3 regions of the Methylobacterium sp. 88A genome follow, and region 3 is predicted to be linked to each of the others. Evidence: predicted binding sites of a transcription regulator. Region 3 holds the regulator's gene; each other region holds the start of a gene.

Region 1 (7,280 bases), 720 kb from region 3:
CGGAAACGGGTTCCTGACCCTCGGAGTGCCCCGGACCTACCTCCTCTCGGCCCAGCTGGACTTCCGACGATGGCGACGGGCCCCGACGCGCCGCGCCTGCGAGCCTTCCGGCTCTGGTCGTTCGTCCATACCTGGACGAGCCTCGTCAGCATGGTCTTCATGCTGATGCTGTGCCTGACGGGCCTGCCACTGATCTTCCATCACGAGCTCGACGGCGTCCTCGGCTACGAGCCCGAGGTGCCGGCGATGCCGGTGGGGACGGCGCACGTGTCGTTGGACATCCAGGCCCTGCTGGTCTCGCAACCGCTGCATTTCGGCGATTACGGCGGCCTTCCCCTCAAGATCGTCTGGGCGCTTCTCGATCTCGCGACCATCGTCGTCATCGGCAGCGGGCTCTATCTCTGGATCGCCCCCAGACGATGGAAGACGGCCGGCGAGCGGGTGCAGCCCGGTGCGAGGCCGTCTGGCGCAGGAGCCGCGGAATGAAGACGCGCCCGCTCATCCGGTCCCGGACCTGGGCAATCCCATCGATCCTCGCCGCCCTGACCCTGCTCAGCCTGGTGATCGCCCTGATCGTCGACGGAATCTGGGACAGTCTGGCCAGCGCCGTGTTGGCCGGAATCCTGATCTACATGACCTACGAAGGGTTTCGTCCTCGGACAACGTAGCATCACGACGGGGGCGCTAAGCCCGGCGACGCCACCGCCGCTCGGCTAGGCCCCCAACTCGCGCGCGAGGTCGCCCACCCGTTTCAGGTCGGCCACGAAGGCCACGTAGGCGTCTTCCTTGGCCTCGTCCGGCAGGCGCAGGAGATAGGAGGGGTGCACGGTGATGAACCCCTCATAGGCCTTGCCGAAGGCGGCCGGGCCACGGGCGCGGGTGATGGGGATCGCCTTGCCCGTCAGGGCCAGGACGGCGGTGGCGCCCAGGGCCACGACGAGTTTGGGGGCCACGAAATCCAGCTCCCGGTCGAGCCACCAGCGGTAATGGCTCACTTCGCCGGCGGTGGGTTTCTGGTGGATGCGGCGCTTGCCGCGCTCCTCGAACTTGAAATGCTTGACCGCATTGGTGAGGTAGGCCGCGTTCCGCTCTATCCCGGCATCCGCCATGGCGCGGGACAAGAGCTGCCCGGCCGGTCCCACGAAGGGCCGCCCCTGCCGGTCCTCCTGGTCGCCCGGCTGCTCGCCGACGAAGGCGATGGCGGCATGGGCGGGGCCTTCGCCGAGGACGGCCTGGGTCGCGCCCGGCACCAGGGGCTCGGAGCGCCGGATGATGGCGTTGAGCTCCTCCAGTGAGGCGGGATCCTGGTCGGACATCGCGGCGACGGCCTTGGCGGGATTGCGCTTGGTCGGCATCTGCGGCTCCCTCTCGATCATGGCTTCCGTGCGGGCTGAGGCGGCGCGGACGAGGCCGGGAATCGCCGCAGTCTCCGGCATGTTGCGCCAGTACTTCTTCGGCATCTCCGCCCGCATGGCGGCGAGGTTGGTGCGGGCGGGATTGAACGTGCTCTCGTAGTAATCGCGCCAGCCGGCCTCGAACCCATCCGCCTCGGGCGCATCCTCGCGACGTCCCGGCGGCCCGAAGGTCAGGGTGTCGCCGTCCCAATGGGCCGAGCCGTCAGGCGTGAGGATCGACCAGTTCAGGGATCGGAAGCGCGCGACGAAGAAGGTGCTCGCCGCCTCCAGGATGTGATGGTCCGGCTCGAACCAGGCGACGAAGCGCTCGACGCCATCGACTTCCGTCCGCCGGAACCGCAGGAAGGCGTGCATCTTGTGGAGGTCGCGGGCGATGGCCTTGCGCATCCGGTCGAGGCGATGGACCAGCGGATCGCTTCCGACCTCCATCAGCCCGCGCTCGCCATGGATGACGCGCCAGATCAGGGTGTAGAGCAGGGCATAGCGCTCGGGGTCGCGGTGCGGGACGACCATGCGGATCAGGTCGGCCGCCGCGCGCGGCAGGCTTAGTGGCGCATCGGAGCCGGATTCGGGCTGGGAGACCTGTCCGAACAGGCCGGGGGCCTGCCCGATGGACCAGACTGCTCTATCGGGCGGGACCGATGCGGCGGCGAGCCGGCGCGCGGCGGCGCGGAACCCGTCGAGATCGGCGCCCTCGCGGAGGGTGATCGTTTGGAGTGATCCACCCGACCTTGTCCCCTCCGCGGAACTCCTGGATCGACCCGTCTGCTCGACGGCTGTTCCCTTTGTCAGAGGGTGTTCCACATCGGTCACGGCGGGCTCCCTCTCCTGGAAGGAGAGGGTTGGGGTGAGGTGTGGCCCATCTTCGAAGAGGTCACGCACCTCACCCTGTCCCTCTCCTTCCAGGAGAGGGGACCCGCGCTGCCCGCGAGATATATGAATATCGGAGGGCGGAGGGGGGAGAGAAGAGCGGCGTGTCATCCGACCCCGTCAGAACAGGCTCAGCTGCCGCGCCGGCTCGACGAGCTTGGCGCGCAGGTCCAGCCTGTCGGTGCCCCCGGGTCCCGGGTGATAATCGGCGGCGATCAGGAACGGGCGGGCGCGCTTGAGCCCCGAGGTGAGACGGGCAACGTCGTCCAGGCGCAGCCGCGTGTGGCGGCGCGCCTTCACGATCTTGTCGACGGCCCGCGCACCGAGGCCCGGCACCCGCAGCAGGATCTCCCGGTCGGCGACATTCACGTCCACGGGGAAACGCCCCCGATGCTTCAAGGCCCAGGCGAGTTTCGGGTCGATGTCGAGAGAAAACATTCCGTCTTCGGCGGCATCGGCCACGTCGTCGGCGGAGAAGTCGTAATACCGGATCAGCCAGTCGGCCTGGTAGAGCCGGTGCTCGCGCTGGAGCGGAGGGGATTTCAGCGGCAGGATGGCGGAGCCGTCTGGGATCGGGCTGAAGGCCGAGTAATAGACCCGCTTCAGGTTGAACGAGCCGTAGAGAAGGGCGCTCTTGCGGATCAGCGCCTCGTCGGTGGTGGTGTCCGCGCCGACGATGACCTGCGTCGACTGCCCGGCGGGCGAGAACCGGCGCTTCTCGGCCTTCGCCTCGGTGATCCGGGCGCCGATCTGCTTCATCGCGTTCTGGATGACCGGGCCGTTCTTTTCCGGCGCCAGCCGGTGCAGGCTGGCATCGGTGGGGAGTTCGAGGTTGATCGAGAGCCGGTCGGCGTAGAGCCCCGCCTCCTCCACCAGCCACGGGCTCGCCTCCGGGATCGACTTGAGGTGGATGTAGCCGCGAAAGCCGTGGTCGCGCCGCAGGGACTTCGCCACCCGCGTCAGCAGTTCCATCGTGTGGTCGGGCGACTTGATGATCCCCGAGGAGAGGAACAGCCCCTCGATGTAGTTGCGCTTGTAGAACTCCACCGTGAGGGTCACGACCTCGTCGACGGTGAACTTGGCGCGGGCGACGTTGGAGGAGCGCCGGTTCACGCAATAGGCGCAGTCGAACAGGCAGTAATTGGTCAGCAGGATCTTCAGGAGCGAGATACAGCGCCCGTCCGGCGTGTAGGCGTGGCAGATGCCGGCGCCCGTGGTGGAGCCGAGTTCGCCCTTGCCGGCCACCCGTTTGGGCGCCCCCGACGAGGAGCAGGACGCATCGTATTTCGCGGCATCGGCCAGGATGCGCAGCTTCTTGGCGAGGGCCTCGTCCATGACAGGGACATGCGCGTCGTTCGTGTTTCGTTCAAGTTTTTGTCGCGCCGGGTCGGAAATGTCGCAGGGTGCTGTTCCCTCTTCCCGCCGGGCGGGGAGAGGGCCGCATGGATCTTGTCGTCCATGCGGCGAGCGCAGGCGAAAGCCGAAGCGGGGGTGAGCGGGGGAATCCGGATGAGGCGCGTACGGCTCGGCCCCCTCGCCTTCGGCTGCCGCCTCGCTTTATGCCCCGACGAGGGGGCATGAAGCCCTCTCCCCGCACGCGGGGTGAGGGGAAGCATGACTCGGCTCACGGAGATACATCCATCACCGGCCGAGCCCGTCCTCCGCATTCACCTCCTCGTCGACGATCGTCTTCGCCAATCCGTATGAGAACCCGGCCCTCGCCATGGAGGCGAGATCCTTGTCGCGGTGGGCGGCGCGGAGGTCGGGGCGGCGGAACGGGCCGAGCCGGCGGCGCTTGGCATAGGCGCGGGCCGCCACCTCCTCGGCATCGGTGCCCTCCTCCTCGCCCCGGTCGCGCTCGGTCTCCAGGGTTTCGGCGATGAGCGTCCGGTCGACCCCCTTGGCGGCGAGCTTGGCCGAGAGGCCGCGGGCGGAGGCCCCGCGCCGGCGCAGGGTCGCCGCCCGCGCGGCGGTGAACCGGGCGTCGTCCACGAGGCCGGAGGAACGGGCGCGCTCCACGATGGCGGCGACGGTCTCGGCGAAGGCGGCGGGGTCCTCGTCCCGGAGCCGGCACCGCTTGGCGACCCGGCGCTCCAAGGTCTGGCGCAGCATCGCCACAGAGGCGCTGTAGCGCTCCAGATACTGCAGGGCGACGCGCTCCAGATACGCAGCCGTGATCGGCGGCGTAGGTTTTGCCGCGCGGGGCGTGGGCTCTGCCTCGCGCGACATTGGCTTTGCCTCGCGGGGCGTGGATTTTGCCTGTCGCAAGGGCACAGTACGTCCCGCTGCAACGTTTCGAGCGCTCATCGGTTCATCACGCTTCGGACAGGTTTCAGGATCATGAGGCGCATCGTCTCGACCGTGAACCGGTTGCCTGTCTTACCCCGAGAGGACGCATGCATGTCATGCCGGCATTCCTCCTGAAGCGCGAGTGGCTCCTGGTCGCGCTCGGCCTCGGCTTCGCCGTTCTCGCGGCCGCCGTGGTCTACCTGTCGCGCCCGACGGTGCTCACCGTGGCGGTCGGTCCGCGCGACGGGGCCGAGGCGCAGTTGCTCGAAACCTATGCCCAGGCCCTCAAACGGGCGCGGGAGGACGTGCGCCTCAACGTGCGGACCTATGACGACGTGCGCGACAGCGCCGCGGCTCTCCAGGCCGGGAACGCCGATCTCGCCGTGGTCCGGCCCGACGTCTTCCTGCCCGATAATGGCCTGACGCTTGCGCTCCTTCACGAGGAGACGCTCCTCATCGCCACCCCCGAGGCCAGCGCGATCGAGAGCTTCCCCGACCTCGCGACCAAGCGCCTCGGCATCGTCGAACGACACGCGGCCGACCGGCCCTTCGTCACCAACCTCCTCGGCTTCTACGATTTCACCCCCGTGCCGGCGCCCGAGCCTGGCCATGCCCTCGCCGCCGGCCATATCGCCCTGGTGCCGCTCAAGCCCGGCGAGGTGACCGCCGCGCTGCAGGCCGGCACCGTGGACGCCGTCGCCGTCATCGCGGCCCCGACCTCGAAGGCCGCGATCTCCACGGTCCGGGCGGTGGAGATGGCCTCCCACGAGAAGAAGATCACCATCGTCTCCGTCCCCGACGGCGACGCCATCGTGCAGCGGATGCCCGAGTTGCAATCGGCGACGATTCCCGCCGGCACGTTCGGCGGCCGGCCCAAGCGCCCCGAGGAGGACGTGAAGACGGTGGGCGCTTCCTACCGGCTGATGGCGCGGGGCGGAGTGAGCCGCTACTCGGTGGCCTCCGTCACCCAGCACCTGTTCGAATGGCGCTCGAAGCTGGCGCCCGGCGCGCCCATCGCCAACCTGATGAAGGCCCCGGATTTCGAGACGTCGGTGGCCGCCACCAGCGCCCGCCTGCCCAACCATCCGGGGGCGGTCGATTATTTCGAGCGCGAGCAGCAGACCCTGTTCGAACGCTACGAGGATTACGTCTACCTCCTCGCCTTTTTCGGCGGCACCATCGGCTCTGGCATCGCCTGGCTCGGCCAGCGCCTCGCCCGCCAGCGCCGCGAGCGGGTGGACGTGGTCCTCGACCGGCTGCTCGACATCCTCAGGGACATCCGCTCGGCCACCACGAGGGAGCAGCTCGACGGCCTCGTGCGCGAGACCGACGACCTCGTCACCGACGTCGTCCAGCACGCCCGCGAGCGCAACGTCGACACCCGCGCGATGAACGCCCTGATCCTGGCCATCGATGCGGTGCACGGCGCCATCGCCGATGCCCGCCGGTCCCTCGTCACGGGCGCCGAGCCCGAGCGCCGGCCCCTGCGGACGCGGTCCGCGCGTCTCCTCAGGCTGGATCGGCCGGCGGCGGAATAGGCGCGGCTTTTCCCCTCATCGCCTCATCTCGTCGAGCATGGCCTCGACGACGTTGCTGAAATCGTCGCTCCAGGGACGGCGGCCCATGTCGGGCACGACCCGCGTCCACTCGCCCGGTTCGGCGAGCGTCCCGAGATGGGCCTCGTCGCGGGCGATGGCGACGACGATGGAGGCCTGACGGAAGCGCGGTCCGTCGATGCTGTCCATCAGGCGCCCGTCGCGGACGAAGGTGACGAGGCCCTTGTCGGCTGCCGCGCGGGCGAGGATGTGGCGCAGTTCGAGGTGCCGGTTCGAGATGTGGACGACGAGGGCGCCGTCGGGCGCGAGCTTCGCGGCGTAGAGCGCCAGTGCTTCCCGCGTCATGAGATGGCTCGGGATCGAGTCGGAGGAGAAGGCGTCGACCACGATCAGGCTCTTCCCGCCGGGCTCGTCGGCCAGGGTCAGGCGCGCATCGCCGAGGACGATCCGGGCATCGGGGGCGCAGGCGCCGAGGAAGCGGAACAGGGCGGGATTCCGCGCGATGCGGACCACTTCCGGGTCGATCTCCAGGAAGGTCCAAGCCTCGCCGGCCTGGGCATGGCAGGCGAGGCTGCCGGCACCGAGCCCGACCACGGCCACCGTGTCGAGGCGTCCGCCTTGGCGTGACCGGACGGCGGCGATCGCGCGGCCGATGCCGCCCTCCATGGTGAAGTAGGTCACCGGCTCGGGCCGCCCGGTGAACGGCGTACCGTCCTCGTTGGTGATCCGCATCGCGCCGTGCAGGGTGGTGCCGTGGCTGAGGGTGCGGAAGTGTCCGTCCGTCGAGGTGGCGATCTTGTGCACCCCGAAGAACGAGCGCACCGACGCGCCCGAGGTCAGGGCTCCGCTGACCGTGGCCGAGAACAGGGCGAGGCCCATCGCCAGAAGCGCCACGTTCTGCGGCTTGCGCCAGAATGCGATCATCGCCCCCATCAGGCAGAGGGCGCCGACGATGAGCCAGGAGCGTGGCAGGATCGTCAGGTTGATCAGGAGGGCCAGCACGATCAGCCCGGCCAGTATGGCGAGCGACCGCCGGTTCTCGCGCCAGGACGCGGCGGACAGGATGGACAGGTCCGGGCGGCACAGAAGGGCGGCCACGAGCAGGATGGGGTATTCGAGGACGGTGGAGAAGATGCGCGGCGCGAGAAGC
Region 2 (7,280 bases), 2.2 Mb from region 3:
CGTCGAGTCACGCCCGGTTCGCGACGGTCGGTTTCGCTTTCTGCATCGCGCAGGCTGGGAACGGTCCGCCGCGTCCATCACGGATCCCGAAGCTCGGCCTTCCGAGGATCGCCCATATGCCGGTTGAAATTCGCCTTCTCGCCTTGTCCTGCCTGCTCGGCCTCGTCCACATCATCATCGCCGCCGGCGCCGCTCTGCGCCAACGCGGATAGCTCGCCTGGAAAACCAGCAATCGCGAGGGAACCGCACCGGACCTCACCGGAGCCGCTGCGCGTCTTGAGAAGGCGTCGAAGAACTTCTTCGAGACGTTCCCGATCTTCGCGTCCCTGGTCCTCGCCTGCGCCGTCACCGGACGGCACAACACGGCGGTGGTGCTCGGCGCCTATCTCTAGTTATTCGCGCGCCTGATCTACCTGCCGATCTTCGGCTTCGGCATCCCGAAGGTGCGCACCGCCGTCTGGAGCGTGGCGATCCTCGGCATCCTGTTCGTGCTGTGGGGCCTGATCGTTATGATATTGCCATATTAGGCAAAGACTTGAACCAGAGCATTATGCAGGGAGGTTGCTTTGACGGCCTCCATGCATCTCAATGGCAATTTTGTTGATCTCAAGTGCCGACGTACATTTCATCCTGCGACGGTTCTGGGCTGGACCAGTCCAAAGGTTCGGACATACTCCAAAGCTGCGCCCACTCGCTAAGGTAGGATTGGCAAATATCCGTATCTTCAATTAATACAACGTTCTCACGACTTTTGACTGCGTTGTGGGAGAGGTTGAATGAACCAGTGACCACACACTTAGGCCACATCACTAAGCCTTCATTTCTTTCTCCAAATATCAAAAATTTATGATGCATCCGTGGAATTTGATGAGCATTCGGGTCGTTTGCAAAACCCATGCATCTGACCGCATCGCCACCATGATAGTAGTTTCCGCGATTGTCGAATAGCCAACTCTGGACTGTGCTGTTGTATTGTGGGTGAAATTCCTGTTGTCCGGGATAGCTTTCGGTAAAATCTCCAGCGTCAAACGGGGTCAGATTATTGTAAAGCGAGCGAATTTTAAGCCGCTGCTGAGAATAATTCGGAAATCCGATGTCTTTGCGAAGAAAGTCTTCTTTTTGTACGGTAATTGCAACACGTGGTGATTTGGCAAGGGCCGACAGAATCTGAGTATTTGTTAGCCAGGCTACGGCGCCTACGACAACTTCATGGCGTTCACTGAGCTCGACAAAAAGCCTTTCAATGCCATCAAAATAAGTCGTGACCTTAGCCGATGTACTTGTCGCGGAATGGTTTTGGAGTGCACGATAGGAAAAGTCTTTCGCATCGGATTTGCGATTACTACTTGGTGACTTCTCACGAATAAATTTTTGTGAAAGTTTGTTGAGATCACGTATATTTTTCACAAAATTACCTCAAGAAGCAATAACTATCGCGACCTTATTTGCAGGAATTCGGGTGTTGATTGCAATTTCAGAGAAAACCGCCAAGCCAGATCCTTGGCTGCTTTCTCTGAAATTCATACTCGTCAGCCTAAAATTCTAGGCCTCGCCTTCGTCCAGATCGTCCTCGGTGGGCTTGGCCGTCTCGAGGATCTTGTCTGCGAGCAGGCCGGAATTCTGCCGGATCGCCGCTTCGATCTTGTTGGCGATGTCCGGATTATCGCGCAGGAAGCCCTTCGAGTTTTCGCGGCCCTGGCCGAGGCGCTGGCTCGCATAGGAGAACCAGGCGCCGGACTTCTCCACGATCCCGGCCTTCACCCCGAGGTCGATGAGCTCACCGACCTTGGAGACGCCCTCGCCGAACATGATGTCGAATTCCACCTGCTTGAAGGGCGGGGCGACCTTGTTCTTGACGACCTTGACGCGGACCTGGTTGCCGATGGCCTCGTCACGGTCCTTCAGGGTCGAGATGCGGCGGATGTCGAGGCGCACCGACGCGTAGAACTTGAGCGCATTGCCGCCGGTGGTCGTCTCCGGGCTGCCATACATGACGCCGATCTTCATCCGGATCTGGTTGATGAAGATGACCATGCATTTGGAGCGCGAAATCGAGCCCGTGAGCTTGCGCAGGGCCTGGCTCATCAGGCGCGCCTGAAGGCCGGGCTGGCTGTCGCCCATCTCGCCCTCGATCTCGGCGCGGGGCGTCAGCGCCGCCACCGAGTCGACAACGAGCACGTCGATGGCACCCGAGCGCACCAGGGTGTCGGTGATTTCCAGGGCCTGTTCGCCGGTATCGGGCTGCGAGATCAGGAGATCGTCGAGCTGCACACCGAGCTTGCGCGCATAGACCGGATCGAGGGCGTGCTCCGCGTCCACGAAGGCGCAGACTCCGCCCTTCTTCTGGGCTTCGGCGATGGTGTGAAGGGCAAGGGTGGTTTTGCCCGAGGATTCGGGGCCGTAGATCTCGATCACCCGGCCACGCGGCAGGCCGCCGACGCCGAGCGCGATGTCGAGGCCGAGCGACCCGGTGGAGACGGTCTCGACCTCCGCCACCTTATCGTTCTTGCCGAGCCGCATGATCGAGCCCTTGCCGAAAGCACGCTCGATCTGGGACAGCGCGGCATCGATCGCCTTCGCCTTGTCCTTGTCCACCATCGGGGAATCCACAACTTTCAGCGCGGGCTGGGCCATTCGTCGGCATCCTTATGCATGGGGAGAGCTCAAGGCTCAATGTGCCTCGGATGCGAATGATGTACTTGTTTTGTTCTTTTTTCGCAAGGTGCCGGGTGCCGATTTCGCATCATTCGGTGGGAGAACGTCGCCCTAACGGGCGATCGTCTCCTTCACCGTTTCCACGAGCTGCTTGAGGCTGAAGGGCTTGGGCAGGAAATTGAAATCCTCGCCCTCGGGGAGGTTCTTGCGGAACGCGTCCTCGGCATAGCCGGAGACGAAGATCACCTTCAGGTCCGGGCGGTGCTTGCGCAATTCGCGCAGCAGCGTCGGACCGTCCATCTCCGGCATCACCACGTCGGAGACGACGAGGTCGATGGTCTGGTCGACATCGCTGATGAGGGCCAGGGCGTCGAGGCCGGAGGCGGCTTCCAGAACCGTGTAGCCCCGTGCCGACAGGGCTCGACTGTTGACCGCGCGCACCGGATCCTCGTCCTCGACCAGCAGGATCACGCCCTGCCCCGTATGATCGGGCGAGGGTTTGCGCGGGGCGGATTGCCCGCTGCCGGGCTTTTCGACGTCGCGTGCTCCCCGGAGCCGGCTGGCGGCGATCTCCGCGTTGCTCTGCGGGGCGGCGGATGCGAGGGCGGGATCGGGGGCGGGCTCGGCGGCCGGTTCGTGACGCGGCAGGTAGATTCGGAAGGCCGTGCCGCTGCCAACGGTCGATTGCACGTCGATGGTGCCGCCGCTCTGCTTGACGATGCCGAACACGGTGGAGAGGCCGAGGCCGGTCCCCTTGCCGATGTCCTTCGTGGTGAAGAACGGCTCGAAGATCTTCTCCATCACGTCGGGCGGGATGCCCTCGCCGGTATCCAGCACCTCGATCAGGACGTGGTCGCCCGCCGGTGCGCCGGGCCGGCGCTCGGTGTTCTCCAGTCCTTCGAGGATGTTGGCGGTGCGGATCAGCAGGCGGCCGCCATTGGGCATCGCATCGCGGGCATTGACCGCGAGATTGACGATGACCTGCTCGAACTGGTTCACGTCGGCCTTGATCGGCCAGATGTCGCGCCCGTGCTTGAGGTCGAGGTCGACACGCTCGCCGAGCAGGCGCTTCAGCAGCAGCGTCAGGTCGGACAGCGCCTCGCCGACATTCATCACCTCCGGTCGCAGGGTCTGGCGCCGCGAGAAGGCCAGCAGTTGCCGCACCAGGCTGGCTGCCCGGTTGGCGTTCTGCTTGATCTGCATGATGTCCTGGAAGGCCGGATCGGTGGGCCTGTGGCTCGCCAGGAGCAGGTCGGAATAGCCGATGATGGCCTGGAGGACGTTGTTGAAGTCGTGTGCGATGCCGCCGGCGAGCTGGCCCACCGTGTCCATCTTCTGGGTCTGGGCGATCTGCTGTTCGAGCTGGCGCTGCGCCGTGGTGTCGAGGGCGTAGAGGATCACGCGCTCGCGGTCGGCCTGGGAGGACCCGTCCTCCGCAGCCGCGGTGTCGCCGCCGGCCGGGCTGAGCCAGACCCGCGCCGAGCGATTCCCCGGCCCCGCCAGTGCGACCTCAATGGGTTGCACCTCGATGGTCCCGTCGGCGGCCTTCACCAGGGCGCTCTCGAGGGCGGCCCGGTCGCGGTCGACCAGGGCCTCCCACATGGTCGGCTCGGTGCCGAGTTCGCCGCGCCCGTCCGGCACGGCCTGGCGCGGCGTCCCGCCGAAGAGCCTGGCGAAGGACGCGTTGGCGCGCGCGATACGCCCGGTGGGGTCGAGGGTCGCGATGGCGATGGGGCTGTTGTTGAGGAAGCGAGCGAGCCGCACTTCGGCGGCGCGCTGCGGCTCGTCGCTCTCGGCCCCGGCCGAGCGGTTGAGTACGAAGGTGCGTGACGGCCCGGGCTTGCCGTCCTGGCCGAAGGCCACGCGGTGATAGAGCCGGGTCGGCAGGGGCTGGCCGTTGCGGCGCCGCAGGTCGAGGTCGAAACGGTCCGTGCGGACCTCGCCGGGTAGTCCCTCGGTGGCGGTGAGCACATCGGCGCTGGGCGCGATATCGGGCAGGCGCAGGCCGCCCGAGCCGACCGTGGCGAGGTCGTAGCCGAGCCAGAAGGCCAGCGTCGCGTTCATGTAGACGATAGAGCCCGACGGATCGATGGAGAGGAAGCCGGCCGGCGCATGATCGAGGTAATCGATCGCGTGCTGAAGCTCCTGGAAGACGTTCTCCTGGCGCTCGCGCTCGTGGGTGATGTCGGTGACCGTCCACAGGGTCGCCGGGAGCCTCGGCCGCTCCACCGCCCGCACGGCGATGCGGAACCAGGCGAAGGCGCGCTCGGTCTCGCCCTGGGGCGGGGGCGCCATGCGGATCTCCTCCACATGGCCGCGCCCGTCATGGGCCGCCTGGGCGAGGCGGTAGACCGCCTCCGATACGTCCGGCGAGCCGACGAAGACGCGCTCCACCGGCCTGAGGTTGGAGAAGGTCTCCCCGCCGGAGATCCGCAGGTAGGCCTCGTTGGCGTAGATCAGGCGGCCGCCATCCTCGACGACGATGGCGCCTTCGGGCGAGGCGTCGACGATGGCCTTGGTGATGTCGTCGCGGCCGGTCTGGCCCGCGAGCTGGAGCGCGCCGATCGCCAGGGCGAACAGGCAGAACACGCCCGCCATGGCGAGCAGGGCGAGAAGACCCAGGATGAGCGGCTGCGCCTGCTCGTTGGCGACGAAGGACAGGCCCACCGCCGCGCCGACGAGAAGTCCGGCCAGGACGAGGAGCAGCCCGACCCGCCCAGGCCTTTCCGACCGGTCGATGGCGCTCGACACCGGTTTCGTTGGTCCGCTCACCTCAGCCATCTCGGCGCCATTCCACCCTCGAGCGATCCCGGTTAGCGCCCAGGCCGCGTCGGCAGCAAGGGTGTCCGCCGGACGTTAGGGACAAGTCTCGTCAAAAAAGGTGCATAAAGCGTGGCGCTTTCACGCCGCCCTGCGCTTCAGCCGCATGACGAAGCCGATCACCTCGGCCACGGCGCGGTAATGCTCGGCGGGAATCTCGGAATCGATCTCCACCGTCGCATGGAGCGCCCGCGCCAGCGGCGGGTTCTCCATGATCGGCACATCGTGCTCCTTGGCGACGGCGCGGATGCGCAATGCCAGGGAATCGACGCCCTTGGCGACGCAGATCGGCGCCGCCATGCCCGCCTCGTAGCGCAGGGCGACGGCGTAGTGGGTGGGGTTGGTGACGATGACCGTGGCGGTGGGGACGTCGGCCATCATGCGCTTGTTGCCCCGCGAGGCGCGGATCTGCCTCATCCGGCCCTTCACCTCCGGATTGCCCTCGCTCTCCTTGTGCTCCTGCTTCATCTCTTCCTTGGTCATGCGCAGCTTCGAGCGCCAGCGGAAGCGCTGGTACAGGGCGTCGCCCATGGCGATGACCACGAAGATGGCGAGCATGCCGCCGAGAAGCTTGAGGGCGATGCCGAGGATCGCGGGCAGCATCGCCGCCGGATCGAGCCGGGCGAAGACCTCGAGCCGGTCGCGCTCGTTCCACAGGATGGTGCTCGCGACGACCCCCACCAGCATCAGCTTGGCGAGCCCCTTGAGGAACTGGACCAGGGCCTCGACGCCGAAGATGCGCTTGATGCCGGCCATCGGCGAGATCCGATCGAATTTCGGCATCAGGGCATCGGTGGAGAAGACAAGCGGGTGCTGGACGAGACCGCCGGCGAGGCCTGCGATGACCACGAGGCTGACCGGAATCACGAGCGCCTGGGCGCAGATGAGCAGCATCCGCATCCCCATCTCGGTATAGGCGGTGGGGTCGGAGGGGACCTGATGCGCGTTCATCAGGAAGGCGCGCAGGCTCACCACGAGATCCTTGGCGATCGTTCCCGATGCCAGCAGCAGCGCCATCGTGAAGGCTGCCAGGATGAAGAAGGTGTTGACCTCGATGCTGTTGGCGACGTTGCCCTGCTCGATCGCCTTTTCGATGCGCCGTTGAGTCGGCTCTTCTGTCTTGTCTTCCTGGTCGCTGTCGTCGGACACGGCTCAGCGCTCCCCTGTCCGGCGCATCGTCGGACCGTTCGACACCGCCTTCATCGCCCGGTCAACTCGCCGAGGTAGCGGCCGATATCGTCGAGGAAGACGCTCATCATGATGCCGAGGCTGCCGAACAGGATCAGCATGCCGATGAGCACGGAGGCCGGCACCGCGATGAAGAACACCTGCATCTGCGGCATCAGGCGCGAGAGCACGCCGAGGCCGACATTGAACAGGATCCCGAAGGCGATGAACGGCGCCGAGATCTGGACCGCCAGGAGGAAGCCGCGCGCCATGGCCCGGAGCGCCAGCTGGGCCGCCTCGCCCATGGCCAGAACGCCGTCGGGCGGCAGCATCACGTAGCTCCGGCCGATGGCATCGAGCGCCACATGATGCAGGTCGGTGGCGAGGATGAGGGTGATGCCCAGCATCATCAGGAAGTTGCCGAGCGCCGCCTGCTGGCCGCCCTGCGTCGGGTCCACGGTCATCGCGTAGGACAGGCCGAGCTGCTGCGAGACGATGACGCCCGTGGTCTGCAACGCGGCCAGCACCATGCGGACGGTGAGGCCCAGGACGAGCCCGATCAGCAATTCGCCGATGAGGAGCGAGATCAATCCGGGCGCCGCGAGCGCAGCGCCCTGCATCGGCAGCAGCGGTCGCAC
Region 3 (7,280 bases):
CCTCCTTGAGGACGAGCGAACGGGCGGCACCCGCCGATTGTGGATGGGTGTCGGGCAGGAGGCCCTTGGCCATGCTCATGGGCACGTAGGGGATGCCACTGGTTTCCACGAGAGCCCGGACCTCGTCATCGGCCTGCGCATAAGCTGCCCCCTTGCCGAGAACGATGAGGGGGCGTTTGGCGCTCTTCAGGACATCGAGTGCGCGCTTGATCGCCGAGGGGGCCGGCAGCTGGGCCGGGGCCGCATCGATGACCTTGACCAGGGATTTGGCGCCGGCCTCGGCCTCCATCACCTGGCTGAACAGTTTGGCGGGCAGATCGAGATAGACACCGCCGGGTCGGCCGGACACAGCCGCACGGATGGCACGGGCGACGGCGATGCCGATATCGGCGGCATGAAGCACGCGGAAGGCGGCTTTGCAGAGGGGCTTGGCGATGGCGAGCTGGTCCATTTCTTCGTAATCGCCCTGCTGCAGGTCGACGATCTCGCGCTCGGACGAGCCGGAGATGAGGATCATCGGGAAGCAATTGGTGGTGGCGTTGGCGAGCGCCGTCAGACCGTTGAGGAAGCCGGGGGCCGAAACCGTGAGGCAGATGCCGGGCTTCTTCGTGAGGAAGCCCGCGATGGCGGCCGCATTGCCGGCATGCTGCTCATGGCGGAAGGAGATGACACGCATGCCCGCAGCCTGGGCAAGACGACCGAGATCGGTGATCGGAATACCGGGAACACCGTAGATCGTATGAATATCGTTGAGCTTCAACGCATCGATGACGAGATGAAAGCCATCGGTGAGCTCAGGCTCCGCCGAAACGTCGACAGCGATTCTCTGGGCCAAAGCGGACATCGTGTTCTCTCCCTGGTTCTTTGCTGTTTTGTTATGATTTGCGACCCGCTGGGCAGACGAGCCGATGAGGTGACGTCCCCATCGTGGGGCGGCGGGGGCGTCCACGGCCGCACGTCTCGGCGAAACCGTATTTTTCTTAAGTCAGACCGAAAAAATTATGACCTCCTCAAGCAGAAAGCTCATGCTTATCTTGAAGACCGTCCGTAAACCTCCCGACCGAAGGGCTAAGGAACGTAATGCGTTATAATGCGTGTCCCTACGTCGACAGCGTGCTGGGATGCCACCGCCAATCCGCCGAAGCCTCATCACGACCTCGCTCAGGCCGCCTTACAGTCGGATCACCCTCCGCATCTCTCGACAATTGGTGGCATACCAAATACCAACTGTCAAACCATTTTGCATGATCTTGCCGGTTTGGTCGGGCTTCAGCGATTGCGCGGCACTCAAACGAACGAGACGATGGCGAGTGCGGCATCGCCGCGGCTCCAACGACCGAATGCATGTCCTCCGGATTGCTAGGACAAGAGATGCCACTATTCTTGTGTTGAAGGATTTCTTTGCCCCGAAGCGTTCCTTGTATTTCGAACGCGGGTTTGGCATGCTTCACACCAAGTGTGCTCGACCCTGTGTGCGAGTTGAAATCATTCTAGGTGTCGAAAATGGTCAAGACGGATACGTTTCAAGTAAAGCCGATCGTTGCGACTTCGAGCTTGCGTGCATTGGCCTACGACGCGCTCAAGGAAGCAATCACGAATATGAACATCTATAATCAGCGCGAGGAGGTGAGGCTCGACGAGAGGAAGCTGTCTCTCAACCTGGGAGTGAGCCGCACCCCGGTGCGCGAAGCGCTGACGGTACTCGAGCAGGAAGGTTTCGTACGGTTCGAGGCCCGGCGCGGCGTCTTCGTGATCAAGAAGTCGAAGAAGGAGATCGTCAGCATGATCCAGGCCTGGTCGGCCCTGGAGAGCATGGCCGCTCGCCTCGCCTGCGAGCGAGCCACAGACGAGCAGTTGCACTGCCTGCGCGAGCATTTCCCGGAATTCTACGAGGGTCGTCCGTCGGATCATCTCGACGAGTATTCGGAAGCCAATATCCGCTTCCACCAGAAGATCATTTCGCTGGGCCAGTGCGACGTCATCAAGGACATCACCAGCAATCTGCTCATGCACGTTCGCGGCATCCGCAACACGGCCATGCGCCAGGGCGACCGTGCCGCCAACTCGATCAAGGAACACGTGGCGATCATCAAGGCGCTGGAGGCGCGCGACGCGGAACTTGCCGAACGCCTGGTGCGCGAGCACGGCCTCGGCCTGGCCAGCCATGTCGAGAAGTACGGCGACTATCTCGACTGAACGGCATCGTCGCCGGTTTCTGGTCGCTGCGACCGCCAATGTCGGCGAACGAGACGGGACATCCGGCTTCGGTCGGATCGAAGCGCCTGTATTGGCTCGCCGATCCGTCACAGTGATCGAAACGAATCCCCGATTCTGCGGCGAAGCCAGCGACCGGTGGCACCGTCGCTATTGAACGACCACGCCGAGGCGATCAGCTCGCGGGGTGGGATGTCGTCGGGATGGAGCCGACTTGCGAGGCGCGAACCGCCAGCCGGGCTCCGGCGCCGGGATGCCAGCGAATGTCCGCCCAGGAACAAACTCTACCACCGCGTTAACGGAACCCTTGCAGAACACTTCCAGAACGTCTACCATGTTCGTGTTTTGTTTCAGCGGCGTTAGTCGCGGCCATTGGCTTCAGTGGAAGAGTGATCTGTATGTTGACGCGTAAGCAGCTGGATCTTCTCCAATTCATTCAGCAACGGATGCAGGAGAGTGGTGTCCCGCCCTCGTTCGACGAGATGAAGGACGCGCTCGATCTCAAGTCGAAATCGGGCATTCACCGGCTGATCACGGCCCTCGAAGAGCGTGGGTTCCTGCGGCGCCTGCCGAATAGGGCCAGGGCGATCGAGGTGATCCGGATGCCCGAAAGCCTGACCGGCGCCCCCGCGCCGAAGCCGGCTCCCGCCGGCGAAGTCCGCCGCTTTACGCCCAGCGTCGTCGAAGGCGGACGGTCCAAGGCGACGCCATCTATGCGTCCGCCTACGACCCAGGCTCAGGACGAGAGCGGACGGGCCATCACCATCCCGGTCATGGGTCGGATCGCGGCCGGTACACCGATCTCGGCGATCCAGAACCAAAGTCACTCGGTCACGTTGTCTCCCGACCTCCTGTCGGGGGGCGAGCATTATGCCCTCGAGGTGCGCGGCGATTCGATGATCGAAGCGGGTATTCTCGACGGCGATCTGGTGGTGATCAAGAAGCAGGACACCGCGAATACGGGGGACATCATCGTGGCCCTGATCGATGATGAGGAAGCCACTCTGAAACGCCTGCGTCGTCGCGGTTCCTCCATCGCCCTGGAGGCCGCCAACCCCGCCTATGAGACGAGGGTGCTGGGTCCCGACCGCGTACAGATCCAGGGTCGCCTGGTCAGCCTCGTCCGCCGCTACTGAGGCCGGTCCGAGGGCGTGTCCGGCAATGGGTCGCCTTCGTCGATCTCGGGATCCTGTAGTTTCGCGGTCTCGGCCGGTGTCGAGGGTACAGGCGAGGCATCGGCCATGACCCGCCGCCACGGAGGCCGGACGTTCGGCGCGCGTGCCGATGTCGCGACAGGACCATCCGGCCCGAAGCGAACGGCCGTCGCCCCTCGCTCCGCCAGGAACGCCCGATCGACGATGAGGCCGGCGCGGCATCCTTTGGGAGCGTCGCGGCGGGCTATGATGATGCTTGCCCTCTCACAATCCTCGGCAAAGGCCCGCTTGTCCTTGACAAGCGCCACGATGCGCCGCGTCTCCGTCCCTGCGGTGCAGCCGACCGCATCGCAACGGCCTTTCGTGGAGGCGGATACGGCACCGGCCTTCCGAGAATCGCCGTCCGCCTTGAGCCATTGTTCGAGGACGAAGGCGGGCGGGTTTCCGAGGATTGCCAGCCGGCCGTCAGGGTCGCGCAGGGCCGCGCCCCCACCCTCCCGGTCGATATAGAGGTCGTAGCGCGGTGGCGTGGCGGCGAGGGCGATGCCGAGGGCGGCCGGAGCGAGTCCGATCCAGCGCAGCCCCGACACGGGGAGTGTCAGCAGGAGCAGGGCGAGGGCCAGCAGGCAGAGGGCCGTGCTGCCATAGGCCGGCACGACGAGGGTGGCGTGGCCAAACCCGCTGATCCACCCGGAGATCGTGAGCATCCCCCGTACCGCGAGCCCCATCGCCCACCAGACCGGCTGATCGAGGGCAAAGGGGTAGGCGAGGATCCCGAGCACCGCCGCCGGCATCACCGCCAGAGATACGAGGGGCAAGGTCAGCGCGTTGCCGACGATGCCGAACGGCTGGACGGTCTGGAAATGATAGGTCGCGAACGGCGCCGTCGCGATCTGGGCGACCATGGTCGTCGCCAGGGTGCCGAGGACCGCGACGGCGAGGAACCGCCATGCGCGGGCCAAGAGGCTGGCGCCTTCGCGTGGCGGCATCCAGCGATTGAGCGTGCCCGCGCAGGCGATGAGGCCGGCCACCGCGCCGAAGGACATTTGGAAGCTCGGGCCGAGTAGCCCGTCGGGCTCGCGCGCGAGGGCGATCAGCGCGGCCAGGGCGAGGTTGCGCATGCTGAGCGCGGGACGATCTACGAGGATCGCGCCCAGCATCACGAGGGTCATGATGAGCGATCGCTCGGCGGCGATGTCCCAGCCCGAGAAGACGCAATAGGCGGTGACGCCGACCATGGCGAAACCGGCGGCGATCTTCTTGATCGGCCAGATGAGGGCGAGGCCCGGGACGAGGGCGAGGAGCGCGCGAACGAGCCAGAACACCACTCCGGCAGCGAGTACCATGTGGAGCCCGGAAATCGAGACCACGTGGTAGATCCCCGCCGCGCGCAGGACATCGTTGGTCTCGGCATTGATGAGGCCGCGCTTGCCCGTCACCAGGGCCGCGGCCACCGCGCCGGCCTGCCCGCCATTGGCATCGGTGATCCGGCGGGTCAGCGCGTTGCGCGCATCGTCCACGGCAGCGGCGAGCGAGACCTGCCAGGGCAAGGGTCTCGGCGGAGGCTTCACCTCGATCTTGCCCACGAGGGAGCCAACGGCGCCGATCCCGCGAAAGTAGGCATCGCGCGCGAAATCGTATCCGCCGGGCCGGGCCGCCTCGGGCGGGGGCAGGAGCCGCGCCGTCGCCGAGATGTAATCGCCGGGCTTCAGGGTGAGCGCCTTTTTGTAGGACACGCGAACCCGCGTCGGCCGGCGATCCGGCGTCAGGGTGCCGAAACTCTCCACGAGGACGATGAGCCGCGCACCGACCTCCCGCTCGTCGAGGGCTTCCACAAGGCCGGTGAGCGGCGCGATGGTCGTCCGGGCCAGGACGGGCGCCGCCACGATCCGCAGGCGCAACACAGCGGCCGAGAAGCCGAGGAAGGACGCGGCGAGTCCGAGAACCAGAGCGAGGGCGACGGGCCTTGAACCGAGGAACGGTACGGCGGCCGAGAGGGCGAGCGCCACGAGGAGCGGTGCCGCCAGCGATGGCTCGCCGTGGGTGGCGGTGAAACAGACGAGAATGCCGAGGCCGAATGCGACGGCGAGCCAGGGAAACAGGCGGCGCTGTTCGGATTCCTCCGCGAGCCCGCCGGCGAACCAGCGTTTTGCCGCCTCTACCATAGCCGACGGGGATCGCGGACGGGCCAGGCCCGCAAACGTCGCGCCCTTTGCTCGCGCGCTGGCCTGGGCCATCTGCCGCTGCGTCTCCCTCAGGGCTCACCCTTTTGGAGAGAGCCCGCACGAGCGGCACCGCCTCCGCCTCGCGACTCGGCGCCACGTTTTCTTAACGTCACCGCAAACGCATGCTACATGCGCCGATCCGGGCCGGTCGATCCGCCCTCCCACCTTCACGCACAAGTTTAGCCGCCCGATGTCGTCACCCGTCGTTACGCGTTTTGCCCCCTCCCCCACGGGGTACCTGCATATCGGGGGAGCGCGCACGGCGCTCTTCAACTGGCTCTATGCCCGCCATTTCGGCGGTCGCATGCTGCTGAGGATCGAGGATACCGACCGGGAGCGCTCCACCCAGGGCGCCATCGACGCGATCCTCGAAGGGTTGCGCTGGCTCGGCCTGGATTGGGACGGAGACGTCGTATACCAGTTCGCCCGCGCGGATCGGCACCGCCAGGTCGCGGAAAGCCTGCTCGCCTCGGGCAACGCCTATCACTGCTATGCGACGCCGGACGAGCTCACCGCCATGCGCGAGGCCGCGCGGGCCGAAGGCCGCCCCATGCGTTACGATGGCCGCTGGCGCGACCGCGATCAGACCGAGGCACCGGCCGGCGTGAAGCCGGTGATCCGCCTACGCGCTCCGTCCGACGGCGAAACGGTGGTGGAAGATCAGGTCCAGGGCCGCGTGACCTGGGCCAACAAGGATCTCGACGATCTCGTCCTGCTGCGCTCCGACGGTAACCCCACCTACATGCTCGCCGTCGTCGTCGACGATCACGACATGGGCGTGACCCACGTGATTCGCGGTGACGACCACCTCACCAACGCCGCCCGGCAGGGACAGATCTACGACGCGCTCGGCTGGTCCGCGCCGATCATGGCGCATATCCCGCTGATCCACGGGGCTGACGGCGCCAAACTATCGAAGCGTCACGGGGCACTCGGTGTCGACGCCTATCGCGACCTCGGCTACCTGCCCTCGGCCTTGCGCAACTACCTCGTCCGCCTGGGCTGGAGCCATGGCGATCAGGAGGTGTTCTCGACCGAGGAGATGATCGCCGCCTTCGAGCTGAAGTCGATCGGCCGCTCGGCTGCCCGATTCGATTTCGCGAAGCTCGAGAATCTCAACGGGCTCTACATTCGCGGGGCGGACGATGCCGTGCTGATCGATGCGATCGAGACGATCCTTCCGGTGCTCGCTCCCGATCGCGGATTGCCCACCGCCTTGTCGCCCGAGCTTCGTGCCAAGCTCGGCGCGGCGATGCCCGGTCTCAAGGAGCGCGCCAAGACCCTCGTGGACCTCCTCGACAGCGCCTATTACCTCACCGCGTCGCGTCCCCTCGGCCTCGACGACAAGGCGAAGGCCCTCTTGAGCGAGGAAGCTCGCCAGCGTCTCGCGGCGATCCTGCCGGCCCTCGCCGACCTGCCGGAATGGAACGCGGCCAGCACGGAGGGCGCGGTGCGCCGCTTTGCCGAGGAAAACGCGCTCAAGCTCGGCCTGATCGCCCAGCCATTGCGGGCCGCGCTCACGGGGCGCGCGACCTCTCCGCCGGTCTTCGACGTCATGGCCGTGCTCGGACGCGAGGAGTGTCTGGGGCGCCTCGGAGATCAGGCATCCTCGACCTGATCACAGACGCTCGACGGGTGACAGATCGGCCCGGTTTTCGCTTGCGCGGCCGAGTGGCGAGGGGGATCG

The links. The regulator LexA, encoded in region 3, represses DNA repair genes until DNA is damaged. The targets are predictions, from matches to a motif close to TGTTCNNNNTGTGTTCNG.
Region 1: a site for LexA is predicted at 3,638-3,655, ahead of A3OM_RS0119355 (putative DNA modification/repair radical SAM protein). Genes of this name have one in related genera too.
Region 2: a site for LexA is predicted at 2,695-2,712, ahead of recA (recombinase RecA). Genes of this name have one in related genera too.

Annotation. Positions count from the first base shown of each region.
Region 1 is NZ_AQVT01000001.1:4,046,064-4,053,343, forward strand. It holds gene A3OM_RS0119335 (TonB-dependent receptor) at 1-166, shown strand, start outside; partial or broken gene A3OM_RS26430 (PepSY domain-containing protein) at 280-486, shown strand; gene A3OM_RS24360 (hypothetical protein) at 483-668, shown strand; gene A3OM_RS0119350 (UdgX family uracil-DNA binding protein) at 714-2,123, opposite strand; gene A3OM_RS0119355 (putative DNA modification/repair radical SAM protein) at 2,406-3,620, opposite strand; gene A3OM_RS0119360 (RecX family transcriptional regulator) at 3,927-4,514, opposite strand; gene A3OM_RS0119365 (TAXI family TRAP transporter solute-binding subunit) at 4,682-6,112, shown strand; gene A3OM_RS0119370 (fused MFS/spermidine synthase) at 6,128-7,280, opposite strand, start outside.
Region 2 is NZ_AQVT01000001.1:1,140,704-1,147,983, reverse strand. It holds gene A3OM_RS25695 (phospholipase D-like domain-containing protein) at 607-1,407, opposite strand; gene recA (recombinase RecA) at 1,543-2,634, opposite strand; gene A3OM_RS0105415 (response regulator) at 2,767-5,436, opposite strand; gene flhB (flagellar biosynthesis protein FlhB) at 5,557-6,624, opposite strand; gene fliR (flagellar biosynthetic protein FliR) at 6,675-7,280, opposite strand, start outside.
Region 3 is NZ_AQVT01000001.1:3,322,326-3,329,605, forward strand. It holds gene oxc (oxalyl-CoA decarboxylase) at 1-844, opposite strand, end outside; gene A3OM_RS0115940 (GntR family transcriptional regulator) at 1,504-2,196, shown strand; gene lexA (transcriptional repressor LexA) at 2,613-3,350, shown strand; gene A3OM_RS0115950 (ComEC/Rec2 family competence protein) at 3,344-5,605, opposite strand; gene gltX (glutamate--tRNA ligase) at 5,784-7,211, shown strand.